2 regions of the Sphingobium sp. TB-6 genome follow, and region 1 is predicted to be linked to the other one. Evidence: riboswitches for the same ligand, from Rfam matches in the RefSeq annotation. Region 1 holds a riboswitch; the other holds the start of a gene.

Region 1 (7,157 bases):
CTTCCTGGTTCCACCGCCGTTCCACCGCGCCGATGATCCGCGCAAAACCACCCACCGGATGCCCGATCCGCGCATATAGCCAGACCGGCCAGCCCAGAGCCACGTCCAGCATCAGCGCAGCCAGCGCCACCGGCTCAGCCATCCGCCAAGGCCCGGTCGAGCCGCGCCAGCGCAGCCGCATCGCCCGGCAGACCAAGCCGCAGCCAGCGCCGATTTTCCTCAAAAGGTCGTGTCAGGATCGCCCGCCGCGCCAGCCGGTCGAACAGGGCCGGTCCATCCTCCACCTCCACCAGCCGGAACAGCGGACATTCCCCCCGCGCCGCCAGTCCGTGCCGCGCCAGCACTTCATCCAGTTGCGCCGCGCGTTCCGCCAAAGCCGCAATCGCCTCTTCGATCCATGCCCGGTCATCATAGGCCGCACGCCCGAACGCGATCGCCGCAGCAGAGACCGGCCATTCCCCCAGCATCCGCCGCGCCTCCGCGACGATCGCCCGCGGCCCGATGAGAAAGCCCAGCCGCACGCCCGCCAGCCCGAAGAACTTGCCGAAGGATCGCAGCAGGATCAGCCGCCGCTCGTCCCCGACCGCATCCGCCAGGCTGCATGACGGCATGGCATCGGCATAGGCTTCGTCGATGATTAGCCATCCCCCGGCCCGCTCCAATCCCGACAGCCATTCCAGCAGACGGGCAGGCGGCAGGATGCGGCCATCGGGATTGTTGGGATTGGCGAACAGCAGCGCAACCGCTTCCCGAGACGCATCTTCCCCGGCGGCCATCGGGCGGCCCTGCGCGAAAATCTCGCCATGGGTGCGATAGCTCGGCATCCGCCAACGGCCGGGCATGTCCAGCATCCGGCCCACCAGCCGCAAACCCGCTTCGCTGCCCGGCACAGTGCAGAGATGATCGGGATCGACGCCGAAATGCGCCGCCGCCGCCGCTTCCAGCACCGTCAGATCATGCGGGTCGGGCAAGCATCGCCAATCCACGGAGATGCGATCGGCCCCCGGCCATGTCAGAGGGCTGATCCCCGTCGACAGGTCGATCCAGTCCGCACCGCCATAGACCGCCCGCGCCTCGGCCAGTCGTCCGCCATGCCAGGTGAAGCCGCTCATCGCGCCAGCACCATAACGGCCAGCATGCCGCTTTCCAGCAGTTCGATGCCAGCGCCATGTCCGTCCCCGGAAATGCCGCCGATCCGCGACCGCAGCCACAGCCCCCAGAGCGGAATCAATATGACTGCCGCCCATAAGGCAGGCACCCAGAAACCCAGCAGCAGCCCCAGCGCCATCCAGAGGATAAGGGGTGCCGCCCGCCAGCCTGCTCGAAATCGGCTCGCCAGCCCTTCGTGCAGTGGCGGCAGCCATCGCGTCCAGACCAGCGGGCCGATTCTCGCCGCCATCGCCACGGGAACCAGCATCCACAGCGGGAAAATTTCCATCCACAGCCGCAGCAGCACCAGCTTGGCCAGCAATTGCAGGCCGATGGCGACCACGCCGAAACTGCCGATATGCGGATCGGCCAGAACGGCGGACAGGCGCGACCGGTCGCCATGCGCGGCGCCCGCCGCATCCGCGATATCGCCCAATCCGTCGAGATGCAGCGCGCCAGTAACAGTGACCCAGGCCAGCAGGCCGCACAAGGCGCCCGCCCATGGATCGATCCGGAGGCCAAGACCGGTGGCACCCGCGACGATCAGGCCCACGGCGATCCCCGTGGCGGGAAACCAACGGATCGCGGCAGCGAAATCCGCTTCATCGACGTCCAGCGCGGGCAAGGGCAAGCGCGTCATCAATTGCAGGGCCAGCACCAGCCGCTTCATGGCATCAGCCCTGTAATCTGCGCCGACGGCTGCTCGCCGGGCCAGACCTGCAGACTCAGCACCGCGCCATAGGGCAGGTCGACCGCCCAACCCTGCCGCACGTCGAAGCCGCACAGGACAGCCAGCGCCGCCCGCATCGCTCCGGCATGACAAATCACCAGCACCGGCTCGCCAAGGTCGCCCAGCCCGTCCCGTATCCGGCCGCAAAGATCGGTCCAGCTTTCGCCCTCCGGCGGTGGAAAGCCGTCCGGATCGTCCCAGAAGCGGGCCAGATCGGCAGAAGGAAGAGTCGCCGGGTCGGCCCCCTCCCAACGTCCGAAATGCAGTTCCCGCCAACGGCTGTCGACGCCATGGCCGACGCCCCGCTCCGCCGCTATGATCGCGCCCGGCGCCCGCGCCCGGGCAAGGTCGGACGTCACCACCCGCGCAAAGTCCAATCCTCGCGCGCGCTCGACGCAAAGCGCGATGCCCTCCGCTTCCGGCGGCGCGTCCAGATGCCCCAGCAACCGCCCGGCGAGCTGCGGCGCGCCATGGCGCATCAGGTGGAGCGGAAAAGCACTCATAGCGCGCCGGCCACTGCCGCTTCCGCAAAGGTCGCCATGCCGGCATGGGCAGCCAGAGCCGACCGCACGATCTGCGTCGCCACCGCAGCGCCGCTGCCCTCGCCCAGCCGCATGTCCAGCCGCAGCAGCGGTTCCAGCGTCAGCGCAGCCAGCAGGCGCTCATGCCCCGCCTCGGCCGACATATGCGCTGCCAGGCAATGGCCGACGATTGCCGGATTGTCCTTCGCCAACGGAGCGACCGCCGCGCAGCCGATGAAGCCATCCAGCATCACCGGCACGCGCAGCATCCGCGCCGCCAGCACCGCACCCGCCAGCGCCGCGATCTCGCGCCCGCCCAGCCGCCGCAGCGTTTCGAAGGCGTCGGCACAATGCATCCCGTGCAAGGCGAGCGCCTGCGCCACCGCTTCGGCCTTGCGCGCCAGTCCATCGCCGTCCACGCCCGTGCCGCGCCCGACCCAATGCGTCGCCACGCCGCCAAAGGCCTGCGCGCAAAGCGCCGCCGCTGGCGTGCTGTTGGCAATGCCCATCTCGCCCAGCAGCAGCAGGTCGAGGCCCGGTTCGACCGCCGCCGCCCCGGCATTGATCGCGGCAAGGCAGTCCGCCTCGTTCATCGCCGCTTCGACGCAAATGTCTCCTGTCGGCCGTTCCAGATCGAGCGCCACCACGGTCAGCTCCGCGCCGCAGGCTTGCGCCAAAGCATTGATCGCCGCGCCGCCATGGCGGAAATTCGCGACCATCTGGGCCGTGACCTCTGCCGGGAAGGCGCTGACCCCCCGCGCCGCCACGCCATGATTGCCCGCGAAGATCGCGGCGCGGATGCGCTCGGCCCGGGGCCGCTCCCGGCCCTGCCAGCCCGCCATGAACAGGGCGATCTCTTCCAGCCGCCCCAGCGATCCGGCGGGCTTCGTCAGCACCGCCTGCCGCGCCGCCGCCGCTGCGACGGCGCTTTCGTCCCGCACGGGCAAATCCGCCAGCGCGGCGGCAAAGGCCGCACGATTATCGAACCGGATCATGAGCAGACGAAGCCTTCGGGCGGCGTACGGACGATGAAATGCCCCTTCACCCCCTGCGGCCAGTCGGCATAGCGCACCACGCCCTCCTCGCTTGCGGCATGGCGCACCGCATAATCCAATATGGCGCGGGCGGCCTCCTCGTCCGGCGTGAAGTCGCCCAGCACATAGCCGATCTTGCCGGTTCCCCGGATATGCACCGTGCAATGGCGCTGGCAGGCGAAGAGGCAGGGCATGTCCTGCACCGCGACCGCCGCATAGGCGGGGTCGCTCTCCTGCATTTTTTGGAGCGCCTCGGTCAGCAATGCGCCGCCACGCCGACCATACTCATCCTCCCTGCTCTCCGCCGACAGACGGCAGGTCGAACAGACCACCACCGACGCCCCGCGCCCGACGGCCCGCAACATCAGCGACAGCTCCACATATCAGTCATTCCGCTTCCTCCAGCCCGACGGCAAATGCCCGGCCAGGAAACCAGGCAGAGGAGGACAGGCCGACACCGGACGGGCGACAGAACTCCCCCTGCACGGTCACGCCGGCAAGGCGATGGCTGTCGCTTCGCGAGGGAAAACCCCGTTCGGCCGGCGCACCCTGTCCGGTCGAAGAACGACTGCGTCAGGCAGGTCTCCTGGCTCACGGGTCGATGCTTCCCGGCCGCCTTCTCGGAACCTTGTCCCAATGGCGTGATGGCCGGATCGCTCGCCGCTTACAGTTGCAGGGGCAGCGCGGGCCTTCCACCCGACTTCCCTTTTCATCCCCTTTCGGGGAACCTGTCGCGCCGATGCTGATAAAGACCCCGTCGTTCCATCGCAAGGGGGGTAGAAAAGCATGGTCTTTCCTGACGCCCCAGCACGGAAATATGCGGCGGCGCTACCATGGTTAGACTTCTCTTCACCTCCCCAAACTGCTATCATCCGACAAAATAAGGGAGAGGGTCATGGCTATTCTGACGCGCTGGATGGACTGGATCTGTCGACTGTTCGCCTGCACGGCGGAAAACGATATGCGGGTCAACAGGTTGATCGCACACATCCCTTCCGACACCAACGACCGCTGAGCCGTCCGCGCTGGGTGTCTCTCGCGCCGCTTGGCGCTCCCGATGGAACGGCGGCGCCTCTGGCGGATATTATGGCCATGTTGGCCAACGTCCTATGTCACCACTCTCATCCGCCTCTGTCTCGCCATGCCCAACCGCCGCGGTTCCGCTGCCCGGGATCAAGAGCGCTGACCGTTGCACGTGCCTCCGCGATAGGGGAAGAGGCTGCACGATGCCGACGGAAATCCAGATTGCGATTCGGGGCATGGCCGGACTCGGCCTCATGGGCATGACCCCGCCCAAGGCGGTCGGTGGCCCGGGCACCCGTTGAGGAGAAAGATATGACCGATATACACGACCGGGACATCATCATCGCGGGCTATGCCCGAACCCCGATGGGCGGTTTTCAGGGCGCGCTCTCCGGCGTGTCCGCTACCGAACTGGGCGCCGTCGCGGTGAAGGCGGCCGTCGAACGCTCCGGGGTCGCGCCCGAAGCCATCGACCGCATCTATATGGGTTGCGTCCTCCCCGCCGCTCTGGGCCAGGCTCCTGCACGCCAGGCGGCATTGGGCGCGGGCCTTCCGCAATCGGTCGAGGCCACCACCGTCAACAAGATGTGCGGGTCCGGCATGCAGGCGGCGATCATGGCGGCCGAAGCGCTCTCCGCAGGCTCCGTCGACGTCGTCGTCGCGGGCGGCATGGAAAGCATGACCAACGCGCCCTATGCCTTGCCCAAGCACCGGTCCGGCGCGCGCATCGGCCATGACCGGGTCATCGACACGATGATGATGGACGGGTTGGAGGACGCCTATGATCGCGGCAAGCCGATGGGTTCCTTTGCCGAGGATACGGCGCGCGATTATCAGTTCACCCGCGCAGAGATGGACGCCTATGCGATCGAGAGTCTCGCCCGCGCCAATGCCGCGATCAGCAGCGGCGCCTTCGCCGGGGAAGTGGCGCCCGTCACGGTCAAGACCCGCAACGGCGAAGTCCAGATCGATAAGGACGAACAGCCGGGCAATGCGAGGCCGGAGAAAATCCCGTCCCTGAAACCTGCCTTCGCCAAGGATGGCGCGATCACGGCCGCATCCTCCGCCTCGATTTCGGACGGCGCGGCGGCGCTGGTGCTGACCCGTGCCGATGTGGCGGAGAAGCTGGGCCTGACGCAGGAAGCCCGCATCGTCGCCACCGCCGCCCACGCCCACGCTCCGGCGCTGTTCACCACCGCCCCGGTCTTCGCGATCCGCAAGGCGATGGAAAAGGCGGGCTGGTCAGCCGGGGATGTCGATCTCTACGAAGTCAATGAAGCCTTCGCCGCCGTCGCCATGATCGCGATGCGCGACCTGGGCATTCCGCATGACAAGATCAACGTCAATGGCGGCGCCACCGCGCTGGGCCATCCCATCGGCGCGAGCGGCGCGCGTATCATCGCCACGCTGATCGCGGCTCTCAAGGCTCGCGGCCTGAAGAAAGGCGTCGCCGCGCTCTGCATCGGCGGCGGCGAAGCCACGGCGGTCGCCCTGGAAGTCCTGTAAGGGGGAACGGATATGAATATCGAAGGACTGGCCGCCATCGTCACCGGCGGCGCATCCGGCCTGGGCGCCGCCACCGCTCGCGCCCTCGCCGCCAGGGGCGCCCGCGTCACCCTGTTCGACCTCAACGAAGAGGAAGGCGTGAAAATCGCGGCCGACATTGGCGGCCTGTTCCAGCGCGTCAACGTCACCGACGAGGACAGCGTCAATGCCGGCCTCGACGCGGCGGAGGCCGCCCATGGCACTGCCCGCATAGCCGTCAATTGCGCGGGCGTGGCCCCTGCCATCAAGGCGGTCGGGCGCGAATTCGTCCCCCATCCGATCGACAGCTTCCGCAAGGCGGTGGAGATCAACCTTACCGGCACATTCCTGATCGCTTCGCGCTTCGGCGCCCGGCTGCAACAGGCCGAAGCGATCGGTGAGGAACGCGGCGTCATCGTCAACACCGCGTCGGTCGCGGCTTTCGACGGGCAGATCGGCCAAGCCGCCTATGCCGCATCCAAGGGCGGCGTGGTCGGCCTGACGCTTCCCCTCGCCCGCGAATTCGCGCAGTCGCTGATCCGCGTCGTCACCATCGCACCGGGCATTTTCTGGACGCCGATGCTGGCGGGACTGCCTCAGGCGGCGCAGGATTCGCTCGGCAAGCAGGTTCCGCATCCCAGCCGCCTGGGCAAGCCGGAGGAATATGCGATGCTGGTCGAATCGATCATCGCCAACCCCATGCTGAACGGCGAAACCATCCGCCTCGACGGCGCCATCCGCATGGCGCCCAAATAGGCCACGAGCCGTCTTTTATGCTCTCGCGCAAGGTTGACGCATTTCATTCACGCTTCTTTCCGCCTGGCAGTTGTCGACGCAGCCACCAGAAACCTTTTCCGGTCCTTCACACGTTCACACAGAAGGAGAACCAGAGCGGGAACCAGAACAAGGAACGACAGGTCCGCCGGTTCCAGTGGAGCGAAATGGAGTATGCGACGCAGCGGCTCCACGGTCAGGATCAATGCGCAAGCTATCGACACCACGGCCGCGACATAGCGCAGTGAAGGGTTGTTGCGCCAAACGGCGCGCGTCAGGGATGTGCTGAAGGATCTGTTCACCAACACCAGCGCCATGATGGAAGCGACCAGGGCAAAGAAAAGGAGCGCCCTCACGCGATCGGGAGCGAAGCCCCAATATGTCGTGGCGATGTGAAGCCCA
Region 2 (7,157 bases), on a different contig from region 1:
ATGACCGGCCTGCCGATATCTGGCGCGAACATGCCCGCCTGACTGCCTATCAGAATGACGGCCAACGGGTGCTGAACCTGCGTGCCCAGGCGACCATCGGCAATGATGCCTATGACGCCATGGAGCCGTTCCGCTGGGGCGATACGCCCTTCACCGATGGTCGCTTCCCGACGCCCGACGGCAAGGCGCGGCTGGTGTTGACGAAGCAGATGGAGATTCAGGAGCCGCTGAAGCAGTGGCCGATGACGCTCAACACCGGCCGTTATCGCGACCAGTGGCACACGATGAGCCGCACCGGGCTTTCACCGAAACTGGCTCGCCATCGCGAGGAACCGCTGGTGGAAATCCATCCCCAGGACGCCGAAGCGCTGGGCATTGTCGACCACGACCTCGCCCGCGTCCAGACGGCGCAGGGCAACAGCATCTTCCGCGTGAGCCTGAGCGAAGGCCAGCGCTTGGGGGAAATCTTCACCCCCATTCACTGGACCGATCAGATGTCGAGCGGCGGCCGCACGGGCCTGCTGCCCCGTCCGCTGGTCGATCCGCATTCGGGCCAGCCCGGCTTCAAATCCACCCCGGCCAGCGTCGAGAAGGTCGCGACCGAGTGGAAGGGCTTCCTGATCCTGCATGGCGATCAACCCGTCAAATTACCTTGTCTCTGGTCCACCCGCATCACCGTGCCGGGCGGCGCGCTGTACGAGATCGCCGGCAATGGCGACCCCGTGCGGCTTGAGGCCTGCCTGCCCAAGGGCGACCGCGTCGAAGCCATCGACCAGACGCGTGGCACGCGCCGCATCGCCATCATCAGCGAAGGCCGCCTTGCGGGCGTGCTGTTTGTCACCCGCACCGGCCTGCTACCCTCGCGCGACTGGCTCATCAGCCAGCTTGAAGTCGAGGGGGTGGGGGCTTCCGTCCTTGCTGCGCGTGGGCCGGGCAATCAGCCGGACAAGGGGCCGACCGTCTGCGTCTGTTTCGACATCGGCCTTTATCAGATCATGGCGGCGATCCGTGAACAGCAACTGGTCGATGTGCCCGCCATCGGCAAGGCGATCGGCGCCGGGACCAATTGCGGGTCTTGCCGTCCCGCGCTCGCCAATATCCTTGCTCAAACCACGCAGGAGACGCTCCATGCAGCCGAATGAACTGATCGCCCCCGGTGAGGTCTGGCTGGTCGGCGCAGGCCCCGGCGACCCGGACTTGCTGACCCGCAAGGCCGAAAAGCTGATCGCGGCGGCGGAGATCGTCTTTTACGATGCGCTGGTGGGGCCGGGCGTGCTGGACCTGATCCCCGAGGGCGTGGAGCGCGTGAGTGTCGGCAAGCGCTCCGGCCGCCATTCGAAAGCGCAGGAGAGCATCAACGACCTGCTCCTCGCGGCGGCGAAGGCGGGCAAGCGCGTCGTGCGCCTCAAGGGCGGCGACCCGTCGGTCTTCGGCCGCTCGGCGGAGGAGATGGAGCATCTGGCGGCGGATGGCATTTCTTTCCGCATCTGCCCCGGCATCACCACGGCCAGCGCGGCGGCGGCGAGCGGTCATGCCTCGCTCACCCTGCGCGGCGTGGCGCGGGGACTGACGCTGGTGACGGCGCATCTCAAGGCGGGTGAGCCATTGAAGCTGGACTGGGAAATGCTGGCGCGGCCGGGCGGCACGCTCGGCATCTATATGGGCCGCGCCGCTGCGGGCGAGATCAGCCGCTCGCTGATCGCCGCCGGGCGTGATCCCGAAACGCCGGTGATGGTGGCGGTCAACGTCTCGCTGCCCAGTGAACGGCTGATCCGGGGCCAGCTGTCGGCGCTGGCCTTCCTGGTGGCGACGATCAGCGATGAAGATCCGACTTTGCTGATGATCGGTGAGGCGGTGGCGGGCACTTACTCTTCGGCGGACATGTCGGTGAGTGCTACGCTGACGGTTTGAACTGAAGCGATGTGCTCCTGCGGAGGCAGGAGCCCAGTTCGAACGCCTGATCTGGGTTCCTGCCTTCGCAGGAACACGCTGCTTTGTCGATTCTATTGATTACTCTTTTCCAACTTCTCCAAATCTTCGGGCCGATTGATATTGGGCAATATAAACTCCGGCCGCTCGACGATCCGCGCGCCGATCCGTTCCAGCCAGCCATAGATTGATCGGTTGTTGTCCTCGGCCAGATGCGTGTCCAGTTCGGTCGCCAATGAAACAGGCCAGAACCCCGCCAACTGCTGGCCTTTGAGGATCGCCGCACCTTCCCCGATCAACGCTTCCGCCAGCCCGTCCGGATAGGCGGGAACATCGCACCCCGTCGTCAGCACCGCGTCATAGCCCTCCGCCAGCGCGTGATGCAGCGCTGCATTCAGTCCGCCCAAAGGCCCCATATCCGCCGCCGGTCGATCCGGCAGCCCGGTCATTCCGTCCACCTGTCGTCCGCAAATCACGACCGCCTCGACATGGCGCCCTAGCGCCGCCGCCGCATGGTCCAGCAGGGTCCGCCCATCCAGCATCGCCAGCGCCTTGTCGCTCCCGAACCGGCTGGATCGCCCCCCGGCCAGAACCGCTCCCAGCAACCGCATCATGCCTCTCCCGAGATGATCCGGGCATAGGCGTCCGGGTCGACATTGCTCCCCGAAATCACCACCACGCTGGCGTCCTCCGCCGCCGGAGCCAGCCCCGCCAGCATCGCCGCCAGAGCGACCGCGCCGCCCGGTTCGACCACCAGCTTCAATGCTGAAAAGGCCAAGCGCATCGCTTCCCGCACCTGATCGTCGTTCACCACCAGGCCACCGGACAGCAACGCCCGATTGATCGGAAAGGTCAAAGCCCCCGGGGTGGGTGACAGCAAGGCATCGCAGATCGACCGTGCATCGGGCGAGACGCTTTCCCGCACGCCGCTGGCGAGCGCCCGCGCCGTATCGTCGAACCCTTCCGGCTCGACCGCATAGATCGCCACGCCGGGCTGCCGCGCTTTCACCACCGTCGCGATCCCCGACACCATGCCGCCGCCGCCGCAATTGACGAGGATCTGCCCGATCTTCGCGCCCCATTCGGCCGCCTGCTCCATTATCTCCAGCCCGATCGTCCCTTGCCCCGCCATGATGAAGGGATCGTCGAAGGACGGCACCAACACCGCGCCGCGCTCGGTCGCCAGCGTCGTCGCGATCTCCTCCCGGTTTTCGGTGAAACGGTCATAGGCGACGATTTCCGCGCCCAGCGCCCGCGTATTGGCCGTCTTGATGGCGGGCGCGTCGGCTGGCATCACGATCGTCGCCGCGATCCCCAGCAGCCGCGCGGCAAAGGCCACCCCCTGCGCATGATTGCCCGACGACCAGGCGACGACCCCCGCCTTGCGCTCCGCCGCGCTCAATCGCGCCAGCCGGTTATAGGCGCCACGGAATTTGAACGAACCGCTGTGCTGCGCGCCCTCGAACTTCACCAGCACCCGCCGTCCGCAGCGCTCGTTCAGCACCGCATTCTCCAGCAGCGGCGTGCGGATCGCCGCCGGCGCGATGATCCGCGCGGCGTCCTCGACATCGGCGGCGCTAATGGCGAACGGCATGCAATCTCCCTCCGTGGCCGCCTCTTGGCATGGCCAATGCTTTCCCTTATGGCGCGGGGCGCGGGCGGGGCAAACCCCGTACGCAAAGAAGATCGCGCCGGTGCCCGAAAGGGCTGAAAACGGGAATGTGGTGCGGACGGGAAACCGTCCTATTCCGCGGCTGTCCCTGCAACTGTAAGCGGTGAGCGCGATGCATTTCGGTCGAACGACCGGCCACTGGGCGACAAGTCCGGGAAGGCGTGCATCGCTGCATTGACCCGCGAGCCAGGAGACCTGCCGGCGCATGGTCGCTCTTGCCCTGGCCCAGGGGTTGGCCATGGCACGGTGTTTTCCGTCTGAGCGACGAAGCGGCGCAGGGCCGCATCGGTGCGGGGGGAGGGCATTGGCGTCGACTTCCCCCAGTTCCGACCGCGCGAGCGGATGCCCTGAGCCATGAAGTCGCAGCGGCGCTCAGGGAAACAGATATAATGTTGAAAGCCACCATCTCTCTTGCGGCTCTGCTCGCCGCCACGCCCGCGCTCGCGGAGGATGAGATCATCGTCACCGCGCTGGGCATCGAGCAGCCCCGCGACGAAGTCGGCCAGGCCGTCACCGTCATCGACGCCGAAACCATCCAAACGCGCCAGAGCGTGAGCGTCGCAGACCTGCTCGCCACCACGCCCGGCGTCCGCTTCAACCGGGCCGATGCGGTCGGCGGCGTCACCGGCATTTCGCTGCGCGGCGCGGAAACGACCCAGACGCTGGTGCTGATCGACGGGGTGAAGGTCAACGATCCCAGCAGCATTGGCGATGCCTATGATTTCGGCAATCTGCTGGTCGGCAACATCCGCCGGATCGAGGTGCTGCGCGGTTCCAACTCGGTGGTCTATGGCAGCCAGGCGATCGGCGGCGTCGTCAACATCATGACCGGCACGCCCGCCGAAGGATTCGCGGCCAACGCGTCGGTCGATTATGGCTATAGCGATACACTGAATGCCAAGGCGGATGTTTCGGGCACCAGCGGCATCGCATCGGGCGGCCTTGGCGTCGCCTATTTCCGCACGGACGGCATCTCCGCCGAGGCTGGCGACGCGGAAAAGGACGGTTATGAGAATATCGCCGCCAACGCCAAGTTGAAGCTCGACTTCAGCGATGCCTTGAGCCTCGACCTGCGCGGCTATTATATCCATGCCGATCTCGACACGGATCTCTTTTCTTTCCCCCCGATAGACCGGACCGCCACCAGCACGCTTGATCAATATGTCGGCTATGCTGGCCTGAACCTCAGGCTGTTCGATGGCAAGCTGACCAATCGCGCGGCGGTGACATGGTCCCGCAACGATCGCGACTACACCTCCATTTTCGGCCCTTATGGCTATTCGGGCACGAATCTGCGTTTCGAATATGAAGGCGTTTATCAGCCGGTCGAACAGGTGACGCTGGTGTTCGGCTATGAGCATGAGCGGCCGGACTATGATTTCGCCGGCTTCGGTTCGCATGACCGCGCGAAGATCGACATCGACAGCGTCTATGCCGTCGCCGTTGTGAAGCCGGTGGAGGGTCTGACGCTGACGGGTGGCGTGCGCCGCGACGACCATAGCCAGTTCGGCGGTGCGACGACCTTTGGCGCCAACGCGAACTACACGCCCAATGGCGGCCGCACCAACATCCGCGCCAGCTATGGCGAGGGTTTCAAGGCGCCCTCGCTCTATCAGCTTTACGATCCCTTTGTCGGCAATAGCGGGCTGCGCCCGGAACGGTCCAAGAGCTATGATATCGGCTTCGACCAGAAGCTGGCCGGGGATCGTGCTATCTTCTCCGTCACCGCCTTCCGCCGCGATACGCGTGACCAGATCGACTTTGACGGCGCCTTTGGAGCATTTGGCGGCTATAACAATCTCGATCGCACCCGCGCCAAGGGAGTGGAAGCGTCCTTCGCGCTGAAGCCGGTCGACGCGCTGACCGTCACGGCATCCTACAGCTATGTCGATGCGCGCAACCGCTCGCCGGGCAGCCCGGACGAAGGCCTGCGTCTGCTGCGCCGGGCGCCCAATGCGGCCAGTGTGTCGGCGGACTATGTCTGGCCTTTCGGCCTGTCGACCGGCGCAACGATCACGATGGTGGATGACAGCGTCGATATCGATTCCAGCACGCATAAGCGTGTCCAGCTCGACGGCTTTGCGCTGGTTGGCGTTCGCGCGTCCTTCCCGATCAATGAGCATCTGGAAGTCTATGGCCGCATCGACAATCTGTTCGATGAAGGATACGCCACGGCTTATGGCTATGGCACCTATGGCCGGTCGGCCTTTGGCGGCGTGCGTGTCCGCTTCTGATGGAACAGGCGAGGGGCGGGCGTGACGCTTGCCCCTTCAGCGTCAGGGCGCAGCGTTGACCTGCGTCACGATATAGCGCGCGGCCTCGACATAAGCGGGGCCGCCGCACACCGTCCATGCCTGCGGCACGCGGATGCGCGGGATGGCGCGCAGGATCGGATGGTGCAGCATTTCCGTCCCCTGGTCGACGATTGTCTCGCTGCCGCTTTCGACGATCAGCCAGTCCGGGCGGGCGGCGAGCATCTCTTCCAATGGAAGCTGCGACAAAGCGGGCTTCCCCAGCTTCCCCGCCAGATTGACGAGGCCTGCGCGCTTCATGAGGTCATCGACCAACGTGCCTGTCCCGGTCATATAGCCGCGCCGCTGATAATAGGCGGCAACCCCGCCGCGCCTGGATCGAGGCAGGGCGATGAGGTCGCGGTTCATGCGCGCAATCAGCGCTTCGCCCCGTTCGGGATGGCCGACCGCCGCCGCCACCTGCCGGATCTGCGCCAGGATCATGGGATAGCTGTCCGCGCTCGCCAGTCCCAAAGTCCGCCATTGGCCGGGAGGCGCTCCGACGACGCCGTTTCCGGAAGGAAAGCCGACCAGCAGATCGGGCCGGAGCGCCATCACTTCCTCGGCGGGCCGCTTGAGCGTCTTGAAGCGGCGCGCCTTGTCGACCGCCGCAGAGAGTTCCGGATCATGGCCATAGGGGCTGAGCGCCGCGATCTGCCCCGGATCGGCCAGCGCCAGCACATATTGGTCGGCGCAGGTATTGAGCGACACGATCCGTTTCGGCGGAGCGGGCGCGGCGCCGGTCAGCATGAGCGCGCAGAGCGCCGTCGCGATTATTCTGCCGCGCATCCATTTGCCTCTAAGTCTTGCCTCGAAAAGCAGCCGTGCTCCTGCCTTTGCAGGAGTAGGGAGCGCTGTAGCAAGCAACGCGAGGCGCGCAAGCCATGAGCGTGCGCCGCCATCCCCTGCTGATCCCCGCGCTGATCGCGCTGGCCCTGCTTGCCGCCCTCGGCTCTGTCACGCTTGGCGCCGTGCCGCTCTCTCCGGCGCGCATCTTCGCGGTCCTGATGGGCGGTGGCGATGATGTCGCCCGCGCCATCCTCATCGACCTGCGCCTGCCGCGCATGCTGCTTGGCCTGATCGTCGGCGCGATGCTCGGCCTGTCGGGCGCGGCGCTTCAGGGCTATTTGCGCAACCCCTTGGCTGAACCCTCCGTACTGGGCGCGTCCAATGCCGCGGCCCTCGGTGCTGTGGGCGCGCTCTATTTCGGCCTGGCGCAGATGCACCCGCTGGCGCTTCCGGCCTTGGCCATCGCGACCAGCCTC

Evidence for each region. Region 1 has a riboswitch for cobalamin ahead of HHL26_RS17895 (DUF1636 domain-containing protein). Riboswitches for the same ligand answer to the same signal wherever they lie in the genome.
Region 2: it holds a riboswitch for cobalamin, as region 1 does, so the genes downstream of both, HHL26_RS04245 (TonB-dependent receptor) here and HHL26_RS17895 (DUF1636 domain-containing protein) in region 1, are expected to answer to the same signal.

Annotation. Positions count from the first base shown of each region.
Region 1 covers NZ_JABBGL010000015.1:21,511-28,667, reverse strand. Annotated here, with positions in the region: gene cbiB (adenosylcobinamide-phosphate synthase CbiB) at 1-142, opposite strand, end outside; gene HHL26_RS17915 (aminotransferase class I/II-fold pyridoxal phosphate-dependent enzyme) at 135-1,112, opposite strand; gene HHL26_RS17910 (adenosylcobinamide-GDP ribazoletransferase) at 1,109-1,819, opposite strand; gene HHL26_RS17905 (histidine phosphatase family protein) at 1,816-2,382, opposite strand; gene cobT (nicotinate-nucleotide--dimethylbenzimidazole phosphoribosyltransferase) at 2,379-3,395, opposite strand; gene HHL26_RS17895 (DUF1636 domain-containing protein) at 3,392-3,799, opposite strand; cobalamin riboswitch at 3,993-4,181, opposite strand; gene HHL26_RS17890 (acetyl-CoA C-acyltransferase) at 4,770-5,963, shown strand; gene HHL26_RS17885 (SDR family NAD(P)-dependent oxidoreductase) at 5,976-6,737, shown strand; gene HHL26_RS17880 (cation-translocating P-type ATPase) at 6,785-7,157, opposite strand, start outside.
Region 2 covers NZ_JABBGL010000002.1:243,272-250,428, forward strand. Annotated here, with positions in the region: gene HHL26_RS04225 (nitrate reductase) at 1-1,142, shown strand, start outside; gene cobA (uroporphyrinogen-III C-methyltransferase) at 1,129-1,911, shown strand; gene HHL26_RS04235 (molybdenum cofactor guanylyltransferase) at 2,004-2,540, opposite strand; gene HHL26_RS04240 (threonine/serine dehydratase) at 2,540-3,523, opposite strand; cobalamin riboswitch at 3,605-3,819, shown strand; gene HHL26_RS04245 (TonB-dependent receptor) at 3,991-5,835, shown strand; gene HHL26_RS04250 (ABC transporter substrate-binding protein) at 5,878-6,681, opposite strand; gene HHL26_RS04255 (iron ABC transporter permease) at 6,777-7,157, shown strand, end outside.